DNA from 2 places in the Vibrio sp. A37 genome. Region 2 is predicted to be linked to the other one. Evidence: predicted binding sites of a transcription regulator. Region 2 holds the regulator's gene; the other holds the start of a gene.

Region 1 (9,602 bases), on a different contig from region 2:
CACCTTGCCCTTTTAAAGAGCCGACAATAGACGTTCGAATCAGAGCATCTACCGTTTCCTTAACGTAATTGGCCGAGCCTTGCCCATGAACACGGAGAAGCGGCGATTTAGCACTTAAATCATCGGTAGTTGCTACACCATTCGCTAATTTGATGGTGGCTTGCATGGAGCTAAAATCGGTTTTTTGTACTTCCTCTGTGTTTCCGACGGGCTCACCTTTTATCTTGGCATAGTTTGTACGAATCATCTGAGCGATATTGATGCCATTAACCGCCCCATCAGCAAAATTAATGACGATTGTGCCCGCAACATTTTGTTTAATCCCTAGTGGAGTTAAACCTTTTCCATGGATGTTTACGTCGATGTTACCAGTACCTTCTAGCTTATCGTTGTTCACTACATCTTTAAGTAGAGGCTGTACTTTCACACCCGTAATCTTACTCAAGACTTTATAAGTTGCAGGAGATTTACGAGCATCTAGAGTCCCATTCGCCGTGATTTTCCCATCATAAAGGTTCGACGTGAATGAGGTGAGCTTCGCGATACCATCTTTAACCGAAATGCTCGCTTTTACATTTTGCATTTTTGCGTTTTGCATTTGAAACTTATCAATGGCTATCGTTCCCTTAACATCCACTGTTTTCAGCGCCGACAGTTCAGGTTCGACTTCGCCGGACTGACTTGTTGGGCTTTTTGAAGGCTCTACCGCTTGGGCGTTATTGGCTGCTTGAGCCTCACCACCTTTAGATTCAGGTTGAGCTTTGTTTTGAGAACTCAAAAACTCATCTAGATTAATATCTGGGCTATGCAAGTTAAAGCGAACCTTAGGAATGGTCGACAACGTCACATCTGACGTTCCATCCAACTCCAAAGCGTTGGCTTGCAACTTATCTAACTGCAAAGAAAGGTGCTTGTTTGCAATGTCGAAGCTTAGCGAGGTAGAAACGTTGAGTTTCATTGGAGACTGGGGTAAGGCTTGACCTTTGAGATCGCCATCCAACTTAAAATTGCTCAGCGCCACGGTAGAAAACATATGGTCGACACTCAAAATACCAGTGCCTTTAAGGTCAAAGGATAAATTAGAAGCCCCACCTTGGATGGAATAACTTAACTTATTCTCTTTATCCAGTTGGAAAGTATTCAATTCAAAATGAACCTTACCAATATTGATGTCCGGAGCTTTAAAGCTGCTGGTTACAGAGACATTTCTAAGCTCATACTGAGAGAAATCTTTTGATAATTTAAACTCCAAGCTACCTTCGGTGGTAAAGGATTGTTGGTTATTTTGTCCATTGGCAGAAAATGTTGCTTTGGTCCACTGATCCGCAGCAAACCCAGATAAGTTAAGAGACATATCAGAAAGCTTGGTAAAACTTCCTGTTTGCTTATCGGTCATTTGCAGCGTTGCATTTTCGATGGTGACGCCTTCTAAATCTACCGTCCACTTATTGGCAGCAGGTGCCGTTGTGGCACTTTTCGACGCAGAGCTCTCTTGTTCACTCGCGGTAGTATCTGCCTGAGTAGGTGCAGAAGTATTGGTGTCAGTGCTTGCTTTATTACTACTCAACAAAGCATCAATGTTCTTTGATCCATCTTTTAAAGTTTCTACGTCAATCTGAGCGCCTTTAAGCGTCACATTACCAATTCTTAGCTCTTTGTCTAACAGTGGAAGAACTGAAACATTAATACCGACTTGATTGACTTTGAACATATCAGGATTAGAAAAGCCTTTCGGGTTTTTCAACTCGGTTTTCCCGAGCTCAAATCCAATTGAAGGGAAGAACTGCCAATGAATATCACCCTGAATAACGAGATCCAAACCCGTTTGTTTTTTGACTTGTTCGACTATAAGAGGCTTAAATTGGTTGGGATTAACCAATGTGACTAAAGCAGTGATAGCTCCAGCAACGACGACTATGAGAATGGCAACGATCAGCAGCAATTTCTTCATTCGCATTTTCCTTGCAAGTTTCTTGATACCAAAAAAAGAAAGTGGCACCTAAGGTGCCACTTATCAAGAGAAAAATAAAGATTGCTCAGTTAGTACTGCGTTAAGATCGAAGCAACTTTGTGATATGCGCTTTTAGAACGTCGATAGCGATTCTGTTTTTACCACCACGTGGAACAATAATATCCGCGTACTGTTTGGAAGGTTCGATAAACTGCATGAACATTGGACGGACCGTGTCTTGGTACTGCTTCAATACGGATTCCATCGTCCGATCGCGCTCTTCTACATCACGCTTCAAACGGCGAGTTAAACAGATATCAAGCGGGGTATCCATAAACACTGTCGCGTGCATTAGATTACGAAGTCTTGGGTCAGTCAGCAGTAAGATGCCTTCCAAAATGATCACTTTCTTTGGCGTCATCGTGGTCGTTTCTGCCATGCGAGTGTGCTCTGCATAGCTATATTCTGGAAGCTCTACTGATTTTCCTTCAATCAACTGTTCTAGATGAGAGCAAAGTAACTCATGATCCATCGCCTTTGGATGGTCATAGTTGGTTTTAACCCTTTCTTCCATACTCAGGTGACTTTGATCGTTGTAGTAACAATCTTCTTTGATCACACCAATTTGGTGATCGCCAACTTTAGCTCGAAGTTCATTATAAATAGTGTTGGCGATTAAACTCTTACCGGAAGCAGAAGCGCCAGCGATACCGACGATTACGCATTGATTATTAATAGACATTATCTATCGCACCTGATGATAGTATGGTAAAAATTTAAGGATATCCTCAGATAAATCATAATTGATTAATCTAACAACACCCTTAATAAAAACCGCCTGATTATACGAGCTTCATCTTTCAGATACTAGATATGTCTGAAGATTTATTCGTTTCTGCTCAACCAATATCTCGGCTAAATGATACCGATCAAGTCGAGCATGTTAGGCTCAAGCTACTCAACCATTGTTAAAGGAATAGCGTCAGGTTTTTCTTTACCTTGCCAATACAGGCGGCTACAAACATTATCCGCAAGATCCAGATAATATTTCGCATGCTCACTGTTTGGCCTTGCAATCACTGTTGGCTTACCTGCATCAATATCTTCACGCATCGATATATGCAGCGGTATTTGTGCCAAAAGAGATAATCCGTAATCGGTCGCCATTTTTTCCGCTCCACCATGACCGAAAATATGCTCATGGTGTCCACATTGACTACAAACGTGATAACTCATATTTTCGACCACACCTAACACTGGCACTTTTACTTGCTCAAACATTGTCGCGCCTTTGCGGGCATCTGCTAGTGCTAGATCTTGTGGCGTTGTTACAATAACTGCAGCCGTCACTGGAAACCTTTGCGATAAGGTCAGTTGGATATCACCTGTGCCCGGTGGCATATCAATAACAAGATAATCAAGATCTGGCCACTCAGTTTCCTCAAGTAACTGTCCGAGAGCCTTAGATGCCATAGGACCACGCCAAATTGCTGCTTGCTCTTTGTCGACGAGATAACCTATCGAATGAGTATAAAGGCCATAAGCGTTAATTGGCTGCATCCACTTGTTGTCTTTTACTAAAGGACTCGCATCTTGTTGATCGAGCATCATAGGGACAGAAGGTCCATAAATGTCTGCATCTAACAGGCCGACTTTTGCTCCGCTACGTGCAATTGCCAAAGCAAGGTTGACTGAAGTCGTGGACTTACCAACACCACCTTTTGCAGAAGTAACAGCAATGATGTTTTTTACACCTTTGGTGTATTTAGCGATATGCGACTCAAGGGCTTTGACCTCGGTTTTTATCGTCACATTCACTGGAGGAATCTGGTTTGCCTCAAGTTGCTGTTTAACCCAATCTTGCAGTTGTGTCTCAATACTATTGGAAGCGAATGGCAGGGTGATGCCAATATTGCTGCCATCCGGCTCAGTCAGAACATGTGGTTGAGCAGCCCAATTTTCGATGAGCTGAGGGTGCTGAAAATCATTCAGCCATTGAGAAAAATCTTGTTTGGAAATTAACTGACGCATATATCCTCCGTTTGGCCTAATCCTACCATCTCGCCAAGCAAGACAAAACCCAAGGCTTATACGGTTTTTCGTTTAGTGGAGTCCTTTGATTTAATGAAGTCATGAGTTAGTATTACTCATCATTTTTATACCTATCGAAAAGCGAAATAATAAGTATGGCAACCGATCCAAGAAACTTTCTTTCTAGAAAATTGCTGGTAACTTGCGCCCTCCCGTATGCTAACGGTTCAATTCACCTTGGCCATATGCTCGAGCATATTCAAGCTGATATCTGGGTACGCTATCAACGCCTGCGCGGCAACACTGTGAATTTTATCTGTGCCGATGACGCACATGGCACGCCAATCATGCTGAAAGCACAGCAGATGGGTATCTCTCCTGAAGAGATGATTGCCGCAGTGAGCGAAGAGCACCAAAAAGATTTCGCCGGATTCGATATTAGCTTTGATAACTACCACAGTACTCACTCAGATGAGAACCGTGAACTGGCTTCGCACATCTATCTACAACTCAAAAAGAACGGCTTCATCTCAAGCCGCACCATTTCTCAACTTTACGATCCTGAGAAAGAGATGTTCTTACCAGACCGCTTTGTTAAAGGCACCTGCCCGAAGTGTAAGTCAGAAGATCAATACGGTGACAACTGTGACAACTGTGGTGAAACTTACAGCCCAACTGAATTGATTGACCCGAAATCAGCAGTCTCTGGTGCGACTCCTGTAATGAAGGATTCTGAACACTTCTTCTTCGATTTGCCTCAGTTCGAAAGCATGCTTAAAGAGTGGACTCGCTCTGGTACTTTGCAATCAGAAACAGCAAACAAAATGCAGGAGTGGTTCGAGTCTGGTCTGCAGCAGTGGGATATTTCCCGTGATGCGCCATACTTTGGTTTCGAAATCCCGGGCGAAAAAGACAAGTTTTTCTATGTTTGGCTAGACGCACCTATCGGCTACATGGGTTCATTTAAAAATCTATGTGACAAACGCGATGATCTTGATTTTGATGAGTACTGGAACAAGGATAGCCAAACGGAGCTTTATCACTTCATCGGTAAAGACATTGTTTACTTCCACAGCCTTTTCTGGCCTGCAATGTTGGAAGGCTCTGGTTTCCGCAAACCAAATAACGTCTTCGTACACGGCTATGTCACGGTAAATGGCGCTAAGATGTCTAAATCTAAAGGCACGTTTATCAAAGCAAGTACATACTTAGACCACCTCGACCCAGAATGTCTCCGCTACTACTACGCTGCGAAACTAAATAGCCGCATCGACGATTTAGATCTTAACCTTGAAGACTTCACTCAACGTGTTAATGCAGACGTAGTAAACAAAATTGTTAACCTTGCTTCACGCAATGCTGGATTTATCAGCAAACGATTTGAAGGCAAATTATCTGCGAATTTCGCTGAGCCAGAACTATACAATGAGTTCGTTGCAGCAGCTGACCGTATCGCTGAGCTTTATGAGACTCGTGAGTTCGGCCGAGCAATTCGTGAAATTACAGCACTAGCAGACAAAGCAAACCAATACGTTGATGAGAAAGCGCCTTGGGTTGTTGCGAAAGAAGAAGGCAAAGATCAAGAGCTACAAGATATCTGCTCTGTAGGTATTAACCTGTTCCGCGTTCTGATGACATACCTAAAACCTGTGATGCCTGAACTGGCTGCTCGCTCAGAGTCTTTCTTAAATGAAGAACTCACTTGGCAAGGTATGCAGTCACCGTTAACTGACCATACAATTACCAAGTTCAAGGCCCTGTTTAACCGTATCGACCCGAAAAAAGTTGATGCTATGGTTGAAGCATCAAAAGAAGATGCGGCAGCTGAGGTGGCAGCAAAAGAAAAAGCGGAAGCGACTCAAAACGAAACTGAACTGAGCAAAGACCCAATTGCGGAAGAGATTGAGTTTGACGCCTTTGCTAAAGTAGACATGCGCATTGCAAAAATCATCTCTTGTGAAGAAGTGCCAAAGGCAAACAAACTGCTTAAATTCCAATTGGATATTGGTGGTGAAACCCGTCAAGTATTCTCAGGTATTAAATCTGCTTACAAGCCTGAAGAGCTAGAAGGCAAATTGACAGTGATGGTTGCCAACCTAAAACCTCGCAAGATGAAGTTTGGTATGTCTGAAGGCATGATTCTGGCAGCAGGTCCTGGTGGTAGCGATCTTTGGATCCTCGAACCGCATGAAGGCGCTCAACCTGGAATGCGCGTCATGTGATCTCTCTTAACACTTATACCTATTACAGCAATTTTTGATCAATTAGTTGCTGGCATTGGTTTTATTCAAATCCCCAGCTTTCAAGCTGGGGATTTTCTTTCTAGGGCAAATTGCACCAACTTGATACACTCCTCATAAAGCAACATTTATAATTGATTGATTTTAAATGACTTTACCCTTGGCATGTTATCTGCTTCAACGAAATGAAATGCTTCGAAATGTCATATTGGCCAAGGACATTTCAATCACTGGAGGAGGAGAGCCCATGTTCATACTTATCTCGATCTTAGTATCGTGCTGCGTTTTACTCTCCCTAATGTTTCTTTCAAAGCAAAGGGAAACAACATTCACACGCAAGTACGACGTCGTCGTTATCTTGCGCGAAATTCTACTTCTAATCCGTAAATCTCGTAGCTACACTCACTGCAATATAGTGTTAAATGAAAATACCAATAGCAAAGTACTCGATATCACCGCACAACTTGAAGAAAAGTCCAACCAATTAATCGCTCTCTCTCCATTTGAAAGTAAATCAACTTATCGAGTGTTCCAGCTTATGTTGCGAGCCTTATCGAGAGAGTGGCAAGATCGATCGGTAGCGCGGAATCAAATGATCCATGGAAAGACGATTCGCCACTGCTTATTTCTTATCGATGAAATTGTTATTACATGGCTAGTTGAAGCGGGAAGAGAAGACTTGAGTGTTGAATATCACCAAAACTGGCAACAGGTAGCAGACTCAATGGAAGTTCTGACTCAGCTAAGAATTTCCCTACAAGATATACATAGTGTTGAAGGTTATGAGCGCTCTAAGTATTACTGCACCAAAATGCGTCGAAAAATAAATCTGCTTTCAATTATCTCGCCGCTGACACTGACTTCTCCGGCCTGCGGTAAAGCGTTAAGAACTTTAGAAGAGCTCGTTAGTAACCCAAATTATGAGAGAGATATCGACTGCCTATATCAGCTAACTTCGGATATCTCTCTTAATATTGCTAGGGTATATGACCAAATATTATCAGACCTTACAGAGCAACTTTACGCACCATTGCCAAAGGTGAGTTTCGCATAACATTATGACGTTAGCATCTTACGTGCAGCATCCACGACGACCTGAATTGTCCGTACTTCCGTAGATTTCAAAGTCTCTTGATCTGGTATCTCTTTTTGCGTGCGATTTACCAACACACCCGCGACACAACCAGCCTTTAGACCCGAACTTGCACACATAGTCAGCAAAGTAGCAGACTCCATTTCAAAATTGAGCACGCCCATCTCTTGCCACTCTTTCATCGAGCCTTGGAAGCGTTTAACTACCCGACCTGAAAACGTATCGTATCTCTCTTGCCCTGGATAAAATGTATCGCTTGATGCGGTTACACCCATGTGCACTGAGCTGCCAGACTCTATTGCTGCTTCGCGCATAGCCAGTACAATGTCAAAATCTGGTACAGCTGGAAACTCTAACGGCGCGAAGTGTTGGCTTGCTCCATCTAAACGAACCGAGCCTGTGGTAACAATGATGTCACCTACATTTACATGAGGTTGAATAGCCCCCGTAGTTCCAACGCGCAGGAAGTTAGTCACTCCTAACTGAGCCAACTCTTCAACTGCAATAGAAGTAGAAGGTCCACCAATACCAGTAGAACACACAACTACCGAATGACCGTTCAATTCACCCAAATATAAGGTGTACTCTCTATGGCTAGTTAGAAACACAGGGTTTTCCAACAGCTCTGCAATTTTCTTAACCCTAGCTGGATCGCCCGGGATAATCGCTAACGTCGCACCCTTTAAATCTGGTTGTGTGATACCTAAATGAAACACCGCTTCGGACATATGAGCTCCTTGCTTGGCTTGTTGCCTTTGTATTGATTCATAGTTTAGACGGATAATTTATAGATTAACTACTCTAATTTATGTGATAAAAAACACATATAGTGGTAATCAAATAATGGAAATTGCATAGTTAATCGGTTTGCATCACATTTAGTAATATTCAACAAGTACCTATAGCAAAAGCGCTCACATTAAATGTGAGCGCTTATTCAAAGTGGGCTTGAGTGCCTAACGATTACTTAGACTTTTTAGCTAACTTCGGCTTATAACTCAATAGTCTCAACGCATTTAGAGTAACCAAAGCAGTTGCACCGCTATCGGCAAGTACTGCTGCCCAAAGCCCTGTCACCCCTAACAAGCTAGTGACTAAAAATATTGCCTTCGTACCAACGGCCAAAGTAATATTCTGCTTAACATTAGCCAGAGTGGAGCGAGACAACTCAATCATATTCGCAAGCTCAACCAAGCGATTATGGGTAATTGCAGAGTCTGCCGTTTCAAGAGCAACGTCTGTCCCTCCTCCCATAGCGATACCAATACTCGCTGCCTTCATCGCTGGCGCGTCATTGATACCATCACCCACCATCGCTACGTGGTGTTCACGAGACATTTGTTCCACATAATCGACTTTGTCTTGGGGCAACAAGCTTGCTTTATAATCGATACCAATTTGGGCGCTCATTGCGGCAGCACTTCTTGGGTTATCTCCCGTAAGCATAATTGAATTGATACCCAGTGCTTTTAGTTGACGCACGGCTTGCTCAGAGTCTTCTCTCAGTGTGTCTTGCCAAGCAATAATTCCAACGACTTGCCGTTCATCTTTAATCACCACGACAACCGTTTTACCATTACTTTCAAGGCGTTGTACTTGTGACTCGATGTCACTATCCAGTTGGATATTAACCTTGCTTGGTGCGATAGCACTATATCGAATGCCATCGACAATACCCGTGACTCCACTACCGATTAATGCCTGTTTATCTACTGCTTCAGGCAATGTAATGTCTAAGCTTTCCGCTCTTTTTACCAATGAAACCGCTAGTGGATGGCTCGACCCGACTTCAATCGCCGCAGCCGCTACCAACAACTCATGTTCGCTAAGACCCGAGTATGGCAAAACATCAGTTACGTCGGGTTTGCCTTTAGTCAACGTACCCGTTTTATCAAAAGCAATCGTTTCAACTTTACCCAGCTGCTCAAGTGCGGCTCCACCTTTGATGAGCGCTCCACGACGCGCTGCTGCGGCAAGCCCAGATGTAATGGCAGCAGGTGTCGAAATAACCAAAGCACAAGGGCAAGCAATGAGTAACATAGCAAGACCACGATACACCCAAGTATCCCAAGGTTGTGCAAAGAACAACGGCGGCACTATTACGACAGCCAATGCGACTAACATCATTGCTGGTGTATACCAGCGGCTAAACTTATCGAGAAACCTTTCAAGTGGTGCTTTTCTAGATTCAGCCTGTTCAATAAGGTGTAAAATTCTATCGATTGCATTTTCACCTTGCTCTGAAGTAATAGCGAATCTCACCACCTTATCCACGACAACCGAGCCA
Region 2 (9,602 bases):
CCCAAAGTAGAATTTTGTGGTGATGATAAAAGTGCAGTACGTTGTCTAAATGTGCAAATATGTAGTTGACCAAAACACTAAATACAATCACCCACAGCGTCGAGGCAATTGCATTGCCAATAAAAAATGCTTTTTTAGACATCTTAGCCATTCCACAAGCCAAGGGCATAAATTGTTTTAAGCCTTCAACAAAACGGCTAATGACCAAGACAGTAGGGCCGTATTTTTGAATTTTCTGATGCATTTTTTGCAATTTGCTCTCAGAGATGTAGCCTTTTTTAGCCAGCCAACTCTCGAAGTAGTACCCGATAAAATAGCCGCAGGTGTTTCCCATAAAACAACTTATCCAGCCTACAGTGATAACTAGCGGGAAATTCATTACTCCTTGAGAAGCTAGAATTGAAGCAGTTATAAGTACTGATTGGCCTGGTAAAGGGATACCGGTGCCTTCAAAAAAAATAGAAACGATCAGTGCAAGATATCCATAATGCTCCAGTAATGGCTTCATTGAATCGATTAAGTGGTGGATATGTATCAAGCTGATCACCTATTAAGTCATACGTTCTCGAAAATTTCGCCGAGTAATTAGCTGGAAATTTAACCAATTGATAGCAGCAGAAGTCACAATTGGTGGCACAGTATAAGCGAAAAAGAGGCTTATTCACTACCAATATTATTGTTGGTAGCTAAGGGGTTATTGGGAGAGCGTCGATATACCAAACTGCAGTTGTTCTGCCTTGATGACGAATTTTTTCTTGCCTTTCTATTTCTGAACTGCACAATAGCTGCCACTGAGAAGTGAACACCTTTTATCGCAACGCAGACCCAATATTATGCTGGTTATCATCGACAACTATGACTCTTTTACCTACAACTTATATCAGTACTTCCGTGAACTAAATGTTGAAGTCGAAGTTGTACGTAATGATGAAGTGTCGTTAGCAGATATAGAAGCAATGGCACCTTCATATTTGGTCATTTCACCTGGACCTTGTACGCCAGATGAAGCTGGGATCTCGTTGCAAGCGATAGAACATTTTGCAGGAAAGTTGCCGATTTTGGGCGTTTGCCTTGGCCATCAAGCTATCGCGCAAGTCTTTGGTGGGGAGGTGATAAAGGCGAGGTCGGTGATGCACGGTAAAACCTCCCCCATTAGACATGCGTCTAAAGGTTTGTTTGCAAACTTAAATAACCCTTTAACTGTGACTCGCTATCATTCACTTATTGTTTGCAAAGAGACTTTGCCAGACTGTTTTGAGGTTACGTCTTGGACTGCATTTGCGGATGGAAGCCGAGATGAGATTATGGGTTATCAGCACAAGACATTACCTATCTATGCAGTTCAATTTCACCCAGAGTCCATTAAAACTCAACAGGGTTATGAGCTGCTAGACAACTTCTTAAATGTGTAATTTTTGTGATCAACATCTTCTTTTTGGTATCGGTTAACTAAACTGCCCAATTCTTCTCGTTTGCAAGAATATTCGTTCTGCCGTTCGGTAAAAAACGTCAAACTTAAAATCAACCTCTTTATTACTTGTCATTTAACCCATTATAAAAGAAGGTGTTAGTTGCCAGTATTTTTGCTGCATATTTAGTCATTTCTTATGCCTAATATTGGCTATGAGCGCCAGTGGTAAGAATAATTCACTATTGAAATGGTTAATTAAATGTAAATAAAATGCCACATTCTGCTAAATTCAAAACATTATATTCTTGCTGCGATAGATAGGCGTTCGAGCTAGCGTGTGGCATTGATAGGAGTGAGCAATGACATTAGGAAATAAAGTAGAGCGTGGGTTATTTGATGAAGTCATGGTGCCTTGTTACAACCCAATGGAGATGATTCCAGTTAAGGGTGAAGGCTCTAGAGTTTGGGATCAACAAGGTAACGAGTACATTGACTTTGCTGGTGGCATTGCGGTGAGTTGTTTGGGGCATTGTCACCCGGCTATGGTTGCTGCAATTAACGAGCAATCACAAAAGATTTGGCATCTTAGTAATGTCATGACCAATGAGCCAGCGCTTAGACTCGCTAAAAAGTTAACTGAAGTTAGTTTTGCAGAAAAAGTGTTTTTTGCTAACTCTGGTGCTGAAGCGAATGAAGCGGCATTAAAGTTAGCTCGCCGATGGGCAGCAGATATTCATGGTCCAGAAAAATCTGAAATTATTGCTTTCAAACAGGGTTTCCACGGTCGTACTTTCTTTACTGTGACTGTCGGTGGGCAAGCCGCTTATTCCGATGGTTTTGGACCAAAACCTGGCGATGTCACCCATCTAGAATATAACGATGTGGAAGCTCTCAAAGCGCATATGTCTGACAAAACGTGCGCAGTCATGATGGAGCCACTGCAAGGTGAAGGTGGCATTGTCTCTCCAAGTGATGAATTTGCTAAGACGGTTAGAGAGCTTTGCGATAAACACAACGCATTATTGATTTTTGATGAAGTACAAACCGGTAATGGTCGCACTGGCGATTTTTATGCCTATCAAGGTTTAGGGGTGACACCCGATATCTTAAGTACGGCGAAATCACTAGGCGGAGGTTTCCCAATAGGTGCGATGCTGACCACGACTGAGTTAGCCAAACATTTAAAAATTGGTACTCATGGCTCAACCTATGGCGGTAATCCATTGGCATGTGCGGTCGCTGAAGCTGTGGTAGATATTGTAAGCAAATCAGAAACGCTGGAAGGCGTTAAAGAACGCGAGCAGTTATTTAGATCTGGACTAGAAGCAATCAATGCTAAGTACAACTTATTTAGCGAGATTCGCGGTAAAGGCCTTCTGATTGGTGCGGCTCTCAACGAGGAATGGCAAGGTCGTGCTCGTGATGTATTAGTTGCAGCGGGCAAGCACGGACTAATGTTATTAGTGGCTGGTGCTAACGTCGTTCGATTTACTCCATCACTTGTTATTTCAAAGCAAGATATCGAAGAGGGACTAGCGAAACTCGATAAAGCGATTGCTTCAATTATTTAGTTTGTATGCCGAAATGACTTGAAGATGCATTGAAAGCTTATCTATTTATAGAAAATTCTTATCCTCAGGTTAATTTGGTATAGGTATGGTCTAAGGGGCTTCCCTTAGGCCTAATTTAGCGTCAGGAGGAAGTATCGATGCTGGTGGTTCGACCTATTACCATGGACGATTACGATGCACTGCACAAGTGCGCTGTAGAATCTGGTCATGGCTTCACTTCTTTACCCGTAAATGAAGAACTTCTCACTAATCGAATTCAACACTCAGAATATAGTTTTAGCAAATCCGAAGTTTTAGAGCCTGGAGACGAAGGTTATCTCATGGTTGGCTTCGATAGCGAGACAGGTGAAATTGCTGGAACTACAGGGATAGAAGCTTCTATCGGGTGGGATGTTCCGTTTTATTCCTATCACATTAGTAAAGTGGTTCACTCATCCCCGAAACTAGGGGTAAATAATGTGGTGAAATTGCTAACGTTTGGCAATAACTACACCGGTTGCAGCGAGATCTGTACACTATTTTTGCGGCCAAGCTTTCGTAAAGGGTTGAATGGCCGACTGATGTCTAAATGTCGTTTCTTGATGATGGCTGAGCACCCTGAGAGATTTTCCGAGACTATTTTCGCTGAAATGCGGGGTGTATCTGATGCTGATGGTAATTCTCCATTTTGGCAATGGCTTCAAGAGCACTTTTTTTCTATTGACTTCACCTTAGCAGATTACCTGACAGGCATTGGTAAAAAAGGTTTTATCGCCGATCTGATGCCAAAACTGCCCATTTATATCAACTTACTCAGTGCAGAAGCGCAGGCTGTGATAGGCAAGGTTCATGACAATACTAAGCCAGCTCTAAAACTGCTTGAGCGAGAAGGTTTCAGTTGCCGAAATTATGTGGATATTTTTGATGGGGGTCCAACGGTTGAGTGCGATCGAAAAAACATTGAATCGGTGCGTCATTCTGCGAAAGCGACCGTGCAGATTTGTGAACACTCAAGCTCGCAAGACTACTTAGTCAGTAACACTTCGTTCGAAAACTTTCGTGCGACTACTGCCAAGTTAGCGTATGACCACGAAACAGAGAGTGTATTGATGGCTGAAGAAGTCGCAAAAGCGTTGTTAGTGGAAGATGGGAACAAAGTGAGAATATTGGCGTTATAGATAAGGTACATGATTATGACTCAATGGATTGCCGGAAAGTGGCAACAAGGTGAGGGCGAGTCAATAAGCTCAATCAGCCCTTACAATAATGAAGAAATTTGGCAGGGGAAAAGTGCGACCACAAGTCAGGTTGTAGAAGCTGTTGCCGCTGCTCGTAGTGCTTATTTGTCTTGGAAGAAAACCAGTTTTGCTGACCGTGAAAAGGTTGTTTTAGCATTTGCAGAGTTGGTGAAACAAAATAGCGAAGAAATCGCAAAGATTATCGCCCAAGAGACGGGAAAGCCGCTGTGGGAAACACGCACAGAAGCTGCCGCAATGGCAGGAAAGATAGCGATTTCTATCCGTGCTTATCATGACCGTACTGGTGAAGTGACACGAGAAGCGGCTGGCAATCAGATTGTATTGCGCCATCGTCCACTAGGTGTCATGGCAGTATTTGGTCCTTATAACTTCCCGGGTCACCTACCGAATGGGCACATTGTTCCTGCGCTTCTTGCAGGTAACACAGTCGTATTCAAACCATCTGAGTTGACACCTTGGATTGGTGAGTTTGCTATGAAGTTGTGGCAACAAGCTGGTTTGCCCGATGGCGTGATTAACTTAGTTCAGGGTGCAAAAGAGACAGGGATTGCTCTAGCCGAAGCAAGGGGTATTGACGGTGTGCTGTTTACGGGCAGCGCAAATACGGGACACATCCTCCATCGCCAATTCGCAGGCCAACCAGGTAAAATGCTGGCATTGGAAATGGGTGGCAATAACCCAATGGTGATATCCGAGCTGTTTGGTGAGCTTGATGCAACGGTTTACACCATTATCCAATCTGCATTTATTAGTGCTGGTCAACGTTGTACTTGCGCTAGGCGTCTTTACGTTCCGAAAGGAGATAAAGGTGACCAGCTGCTGTCTCGTTTAGTTGAAGCAACAAAAAATATACAAGTGGGTGAACCGTTTGCAGAGCCAGCACCATTTATGGGGCCACAGATCTCAATGCAAGCGGCTGAGTTTATTTTGAATGCACAAAAGAACCTTCAATCTCTTGGAGGGCAAAGTTTGCTCGAAGCGAAAGCGGGTGAGGCTGCATTTGTGACACCGGGAATTATTGATGTAAGCGCTATTCAAGAACTTCCTGATGAAGAGTATTTTGGGCCGCTGCTCCAAGTCGTTAGATACAGCACGCTCCAAGAGGCGGTAGAGCTAGCCAATGACACACGCTATGGCTTGTCCGCAGGTTTAGTGTCTACTAAAGATTCTGAGTGGGAGTATTTTGTTGATCATATCCGTGCGGGTATCGTGAATCGCAATAGGCAGCTGACAGGTGCAAGTGGTGACGCTCCGTTTGGTGGACCTGGTGCGTCGGGTAATTTAAGGCCAAGTGCGTACTACGCAGCGGATTATTGTGCTTACCCTATGGCTTCAATGGAAGGGCAGTCAACAGTGCTTCCAGATACGCTAAGCCCAGGAATCAAATTGTAAAAAGGAGACGTCATGACGCCTGCATTATTTTTCCAGTTAATCTGGAATGATTACATCCAAAGGTTGTGTCCTTCAGCCCATCAAGTTCATGATCTTTTGCAAGAAGATGAAGCGTTGATCAATGATCACATTGCTTTGCGAACATTTAACTTAGCGCCGGTTGGTCTTGATGCGCTAGCAAAACACTTTATCGATCTTGGCTACAAAGAGTGTGGTGATTATGTGTTTGAAAGTAAGCACTTAGTCGCTAAGCATTATGAGCATCCAGATTCGACCCAGCCTAAAGTGTTCATTAGTGAGTTGGAAGTTGAAAAATTTTCCCCTCAGGTGCAAAGCATCGTCAAAACGCTGATTTCTCAAGTGACCTCACAAGTGGTGGGTGCTGATGACTTCATTTATTCAGGAAGGCCTTGGCAAGTCAGTTACCAAGACTATCTGATTTTAGCTAAGGAAAGTGAGTATGCGGCTTGGCTCGCAGCGCATGGATATGGTGCGAATCATTTTACCGTTAGTGTTAATCAACTGAATCGATTTTCTGAGGTGCAAGGCGTCAATGACTATTTGCGAGATGCTGGCTTTAGGATCAATACCTCTGGTGGTGAAGTGAAAGGTTCCCCTGAAGTGTTGCTAGAGCAGTCATCAACAATGGCAGATAAAGTCGATGTAGTCTTCAGTGATGGTGCTCAGTCTATTCCGGGCGGCTTTTATGAATTTGCTAAACGCTACTCAATGGCAAGTGGTGAGTTATACCCAGGCTTTGTTGCCGCTTCAGCAGATAAGATTTTTGAAAGTACGGACTCAAAGTAATACCACACTAAAAAGTGACAGAAATAAAACGGCCACCGATTTAGGTGGCCTGTTTTTTCGTAGGGTGTTGTTCGATGCTTATCGAGTACCGTAAACCACAATAGTTTTACCGTGTGCAGAAATTAGATTCTGCTCTTCGAGCATCTTCAAGATACGACCTACCGTTTCACGAGAACAACCTACTATTTGGCCGATCTCTTGGCGAGTGATCTTGATTTGCATACCGTCAGGGTGAGTCATTGCGTCTGGTTGTTTCGCAAGATTCAATAACGTTTGAGCAATACGTCCAGTAACGTCTAGGAAGGCTAAATCGCCCACTTTCTGACTGGTTACTTTTAGACGGCTTGCAATCTGTGAAGACAGTCTCATCAGGATGTCTGGGTTAACTTGGATTAGCTGGCGGAATTTCTTAAACGAAATTTCTGCTACCTCACAAGGAGACTTAGCTCTAACCCATGCTGTGCGCTCTTGATCCTCTTCAAATAGACCGAGCTCACCGATGAAATCGCCTTGATTTAGGTAAGAAAGGATCATTTCCTTACCTTCTTCGTCTTTGATCAGAACCGCTACAGAACCTTTAACAATGTAATATAAAGTTTCCGCCTTCTCGCCCGCATGAATTAACGTGCTTTTTGAAGGGTACTTGTGAATATGACAATGTGAAAGAAACCATTCTAACGTTGGATCAGTTTGAGGTTTACCTAGAACCATAATATCTCACTTCCTCTGCAGGGGACGCTTGCTGCTTTCCGTATTTTAGCTAAGCCCAATGGGTTTATTAGGATAAGAACTCTTTCCTTATGCTGCAAGCTATCTTGTGTCTCGCATTCAAATAGTATCCTTTTTCGAGCTCGATTTCTTGACTTTAATGGGGTAGATGGCCCCATTTTAAGCGCAAAAGTGTGCATAGGATCACGGTATGAAAACTAAACACGACTGGTGTCTAATTTTTAACCAATCTTGCCCGTCTCGATCAGTTGTTGAAGTATTGGTCTGACGATCAGTTCCATGGCAAAACTCATCTTACCTCCAGGTACCACAAGGGTATTATGACGAGACATGAATGAACCATCAATCATAGCTAGGAGGTATGGAAAGTCGACGTTCTTGATACCACGCAAGCGAATCACCACAAAGCTTTCGTCTAGGCTAGGAATACCCTTTGCGTTGAGTGGGTTGGAAGTATCGACGGTCGGGACACGCTGAAAATTGATATGAGTTCGAGAAAATTGTGGTGTAATGAAGTTGAGATAGTCATCCATTGAGCGAACAATCGAGTCCATGACCGCTTCTCTGGAGTGGCCTCTATCTCGAGTATCACGAACAAATTTCTGAATCCATTCTAAGTTTACAATGGGGACCATGCCAATAAGTAGGTCAACGTGTTGGGCAACATTGACATCGTCATCAACGACGCCACCGTGTAAGCCTTCGTAGAAAAGTACGTCTGAGTTTTCAGGTAACTCTTGCCAAGGCGTAAACGTACCTGGCATTTGATTGTATGGAACCGCTTCATCAAAGGTGTGCAGATATCGACGAACCTTTCCGACACCTTCATTACCAAATTTCTTGAAGAATTCTTCTAACGCGGGGAAATCATTGGCTTGAGGGCCAAAATAGCTGATGTGACGACCTTGTTCTCTGGCTTTCCTAATTTCGACGTCCATTTCTGGGCGAGTAAACTTATGAAAGCTGTCCCCTTCAACCCAAGCCGGCTTTACTTTCATCATGTTAAACATTTTTCTGAAAGCTTCTGAAGTCGTAGTTGTTCCCGCACCGGAGGAACCAGTGACGGCTATTATCGGATGTTTTGCTGACATGACGGACCTTGTCTTAAATCGTACTCACCTGTTTGCACTTGACTATAACAGGAAGTGAATGGGCTATGAAATATCATGTTGAAAAGTGTTGCGTAGCTGTATATCTACAGTCTCATGCAGCTCTGAGAAGACAACACAAGCTTCATTTGATTCGAGTTGAGACTTAACTTGGTCAATTTTATCTTCTAATGATATCTCTTTTTCACCATAGTCAGTCCCTTCACGCAATACAAACTCTCTGATGAGGTTGCGCAGTGTTTCAGGCTCAATTTTTTGCCACGGTATAATCACATCTTCCCCTGTTATATTTTATGCTTAGGTATATCTGGATGCTGGAGCAGAAAACGCTGAATATAAACGTTCTCCCCCTAACTGGCGGCAGTAACGCAAAGTAAGCGGAGCGCCCTGATTGGTTACGAGAGGGATTGTGTTGATGCATTCGACTAGATCGGATTGTTGCTGCTTTTCTAGTTGTAATTCGAATTGCAGTGACTCTCTATACAAGGTGTCTGGTAAATGCTGCTTGTATTTACGACGCAACTCTCGATAACTATTTAACAGAGTTTCTGAGCGGCCTAAGCACTCCTCAACCTTGTGCCAATCCTCTTCTTTAAAAGTGACTTGTTGTTCATCTAACCATTTGAGCAAAAGCAATAAATTAACATTGCCTCGAAATTGGTTTTGTAGTTCAAGACAGGCTTCTTTTACCTGGCGCACACCATAGTATTGCAAACTGAATTGCCATAAACGCTCTAATGTTAAAGAGGTGCGCGCTGGTTTTCGAGTCATTACTGATTGAATTCCTGTTCCATCTGCTCGAGGCTTTCTTGCAGTGACATCCACTCAATTTCTACCTCTTCCAGTTGAGACTTGCTGCTCGCTTGAAGCTCAAGTACTTGTGTAAGTTTAGCTTTATTTTCTGCTTCATACAGGGAAGTGTCCGATAATTGTTGTTCTGCATTGCTTAGTGCATCGTTCAATCTATCCATTTCACTTTCTAGTTTTGTCAGCGTTTTGCGAATTGGCGCAGTCTGTTTACGGAATTCTGCCTCTTTACGTTTTTGCTCTTTTCTTGAAGCGGCACTATTGGCTGCTTGGTTGTCATTCGTTTCTGGGCGACTGTCTTTTTTTATTTGTTTCTGTTGCTCTGTCAGCCACTTATAGTACCCCGTCAAATCCTCATTGAATGGGACGACTTGCTGGTCGTGAACGAGGTACAGATCATCTGTAGTTGCACGTAATAAGAAGCGGTCATGGCTGACGATGACCATCGCTCCTTCGAACGTTTGTAAAGCCATAGTTAGAGCTTGGCGCATGTCGAGGTCTAAATGGTTGGTCGGTTCATCGAGAAGCAGCAAGTTGG

What was found. The regulator CRP, encoded in region 2, controls carbon source genes, mostly activating them, when cyclic AMP is high. The targets are predictions, from matches to a motif close to TGTGANNNNNNTCACA.
Region 1: a site for CRP is predicted at 8,125-8,140, ahead of udp (uridine phosphorylase). Genes of this name have one in related genera too.

Annotation. Positions count from the first base shown of each region.
Region 1 covers NZ_JBLNLI010000012.1:74,319-83,920, reverse strand. Annotated here, with positions in the region: gene ACM2FC_RS18220 (AsmA family protein) at 1-1,951, opposite strand, end outside; gene udk (uridine kinase) at 2,052-2,693, opposite strand; gene apbC (iron-sulfur cluster carrier protein ApbC) at 2,906-3,982, opposite strand; gene metG (methionine--tRNA ligase) at 4,138-6,204, shown strand; gene ACM2FC_RS18200 (hypothetical protein) at 6,470-7,276, shown strand; gene udp (uridine phosphorylase) at 7,279-8,043, opposite strand; gene ACM2FC_RS18190 (zinc/cadmium/mercury/lead-transporting ATPase) at 8,279-9,602, opposite strand, start outside.
Region 2 covers NZ_JBLNLI010000005.1:160,054-169,655, reverse strand. Annotated here, with positions in the region: gene ACM2FC_RS10905 (DedA family protein) at 1-538, opposite strand, end outside; gene ACM2FC_RS10900 (aminodeoxychorismate/anthranilate synthase component II) at 834-1,412, shown strand; gene ACM2FC_RS10895 (aspartate aminotransferase family protein) at 1,771-2,982, shown strand; gene astA (arginine N-succinyltransferase) at 3,120-4,139, shown strand; gene astD (succinylglutamate-semialdehyde dehydrogenase) at 4,155-5,612, shown strand; gene ACM2FC_RS10880 (DUF1338 domain-containing protein) at 5,625-6,419, shown strand; gene crp (cAMP-activated global transcriptional regulator CRP) at 6,498-7,130, opposite strand; gene ACM2FC_RS10870 (phosphoribulokinase) at 7,370-8,239, opposite strand; gene ACM2FC_RS10865 (YheU family protein) at 8,303-8,530, opposite strand; gene ACM2FC_RS10860 (TIGR02444 family protein) at 8,555-9,028, opposite strand; gene ACM2FC_RS10855 (ABC transporter ATP-binding protein) at 9,028-9,602, opposite strand, start outside.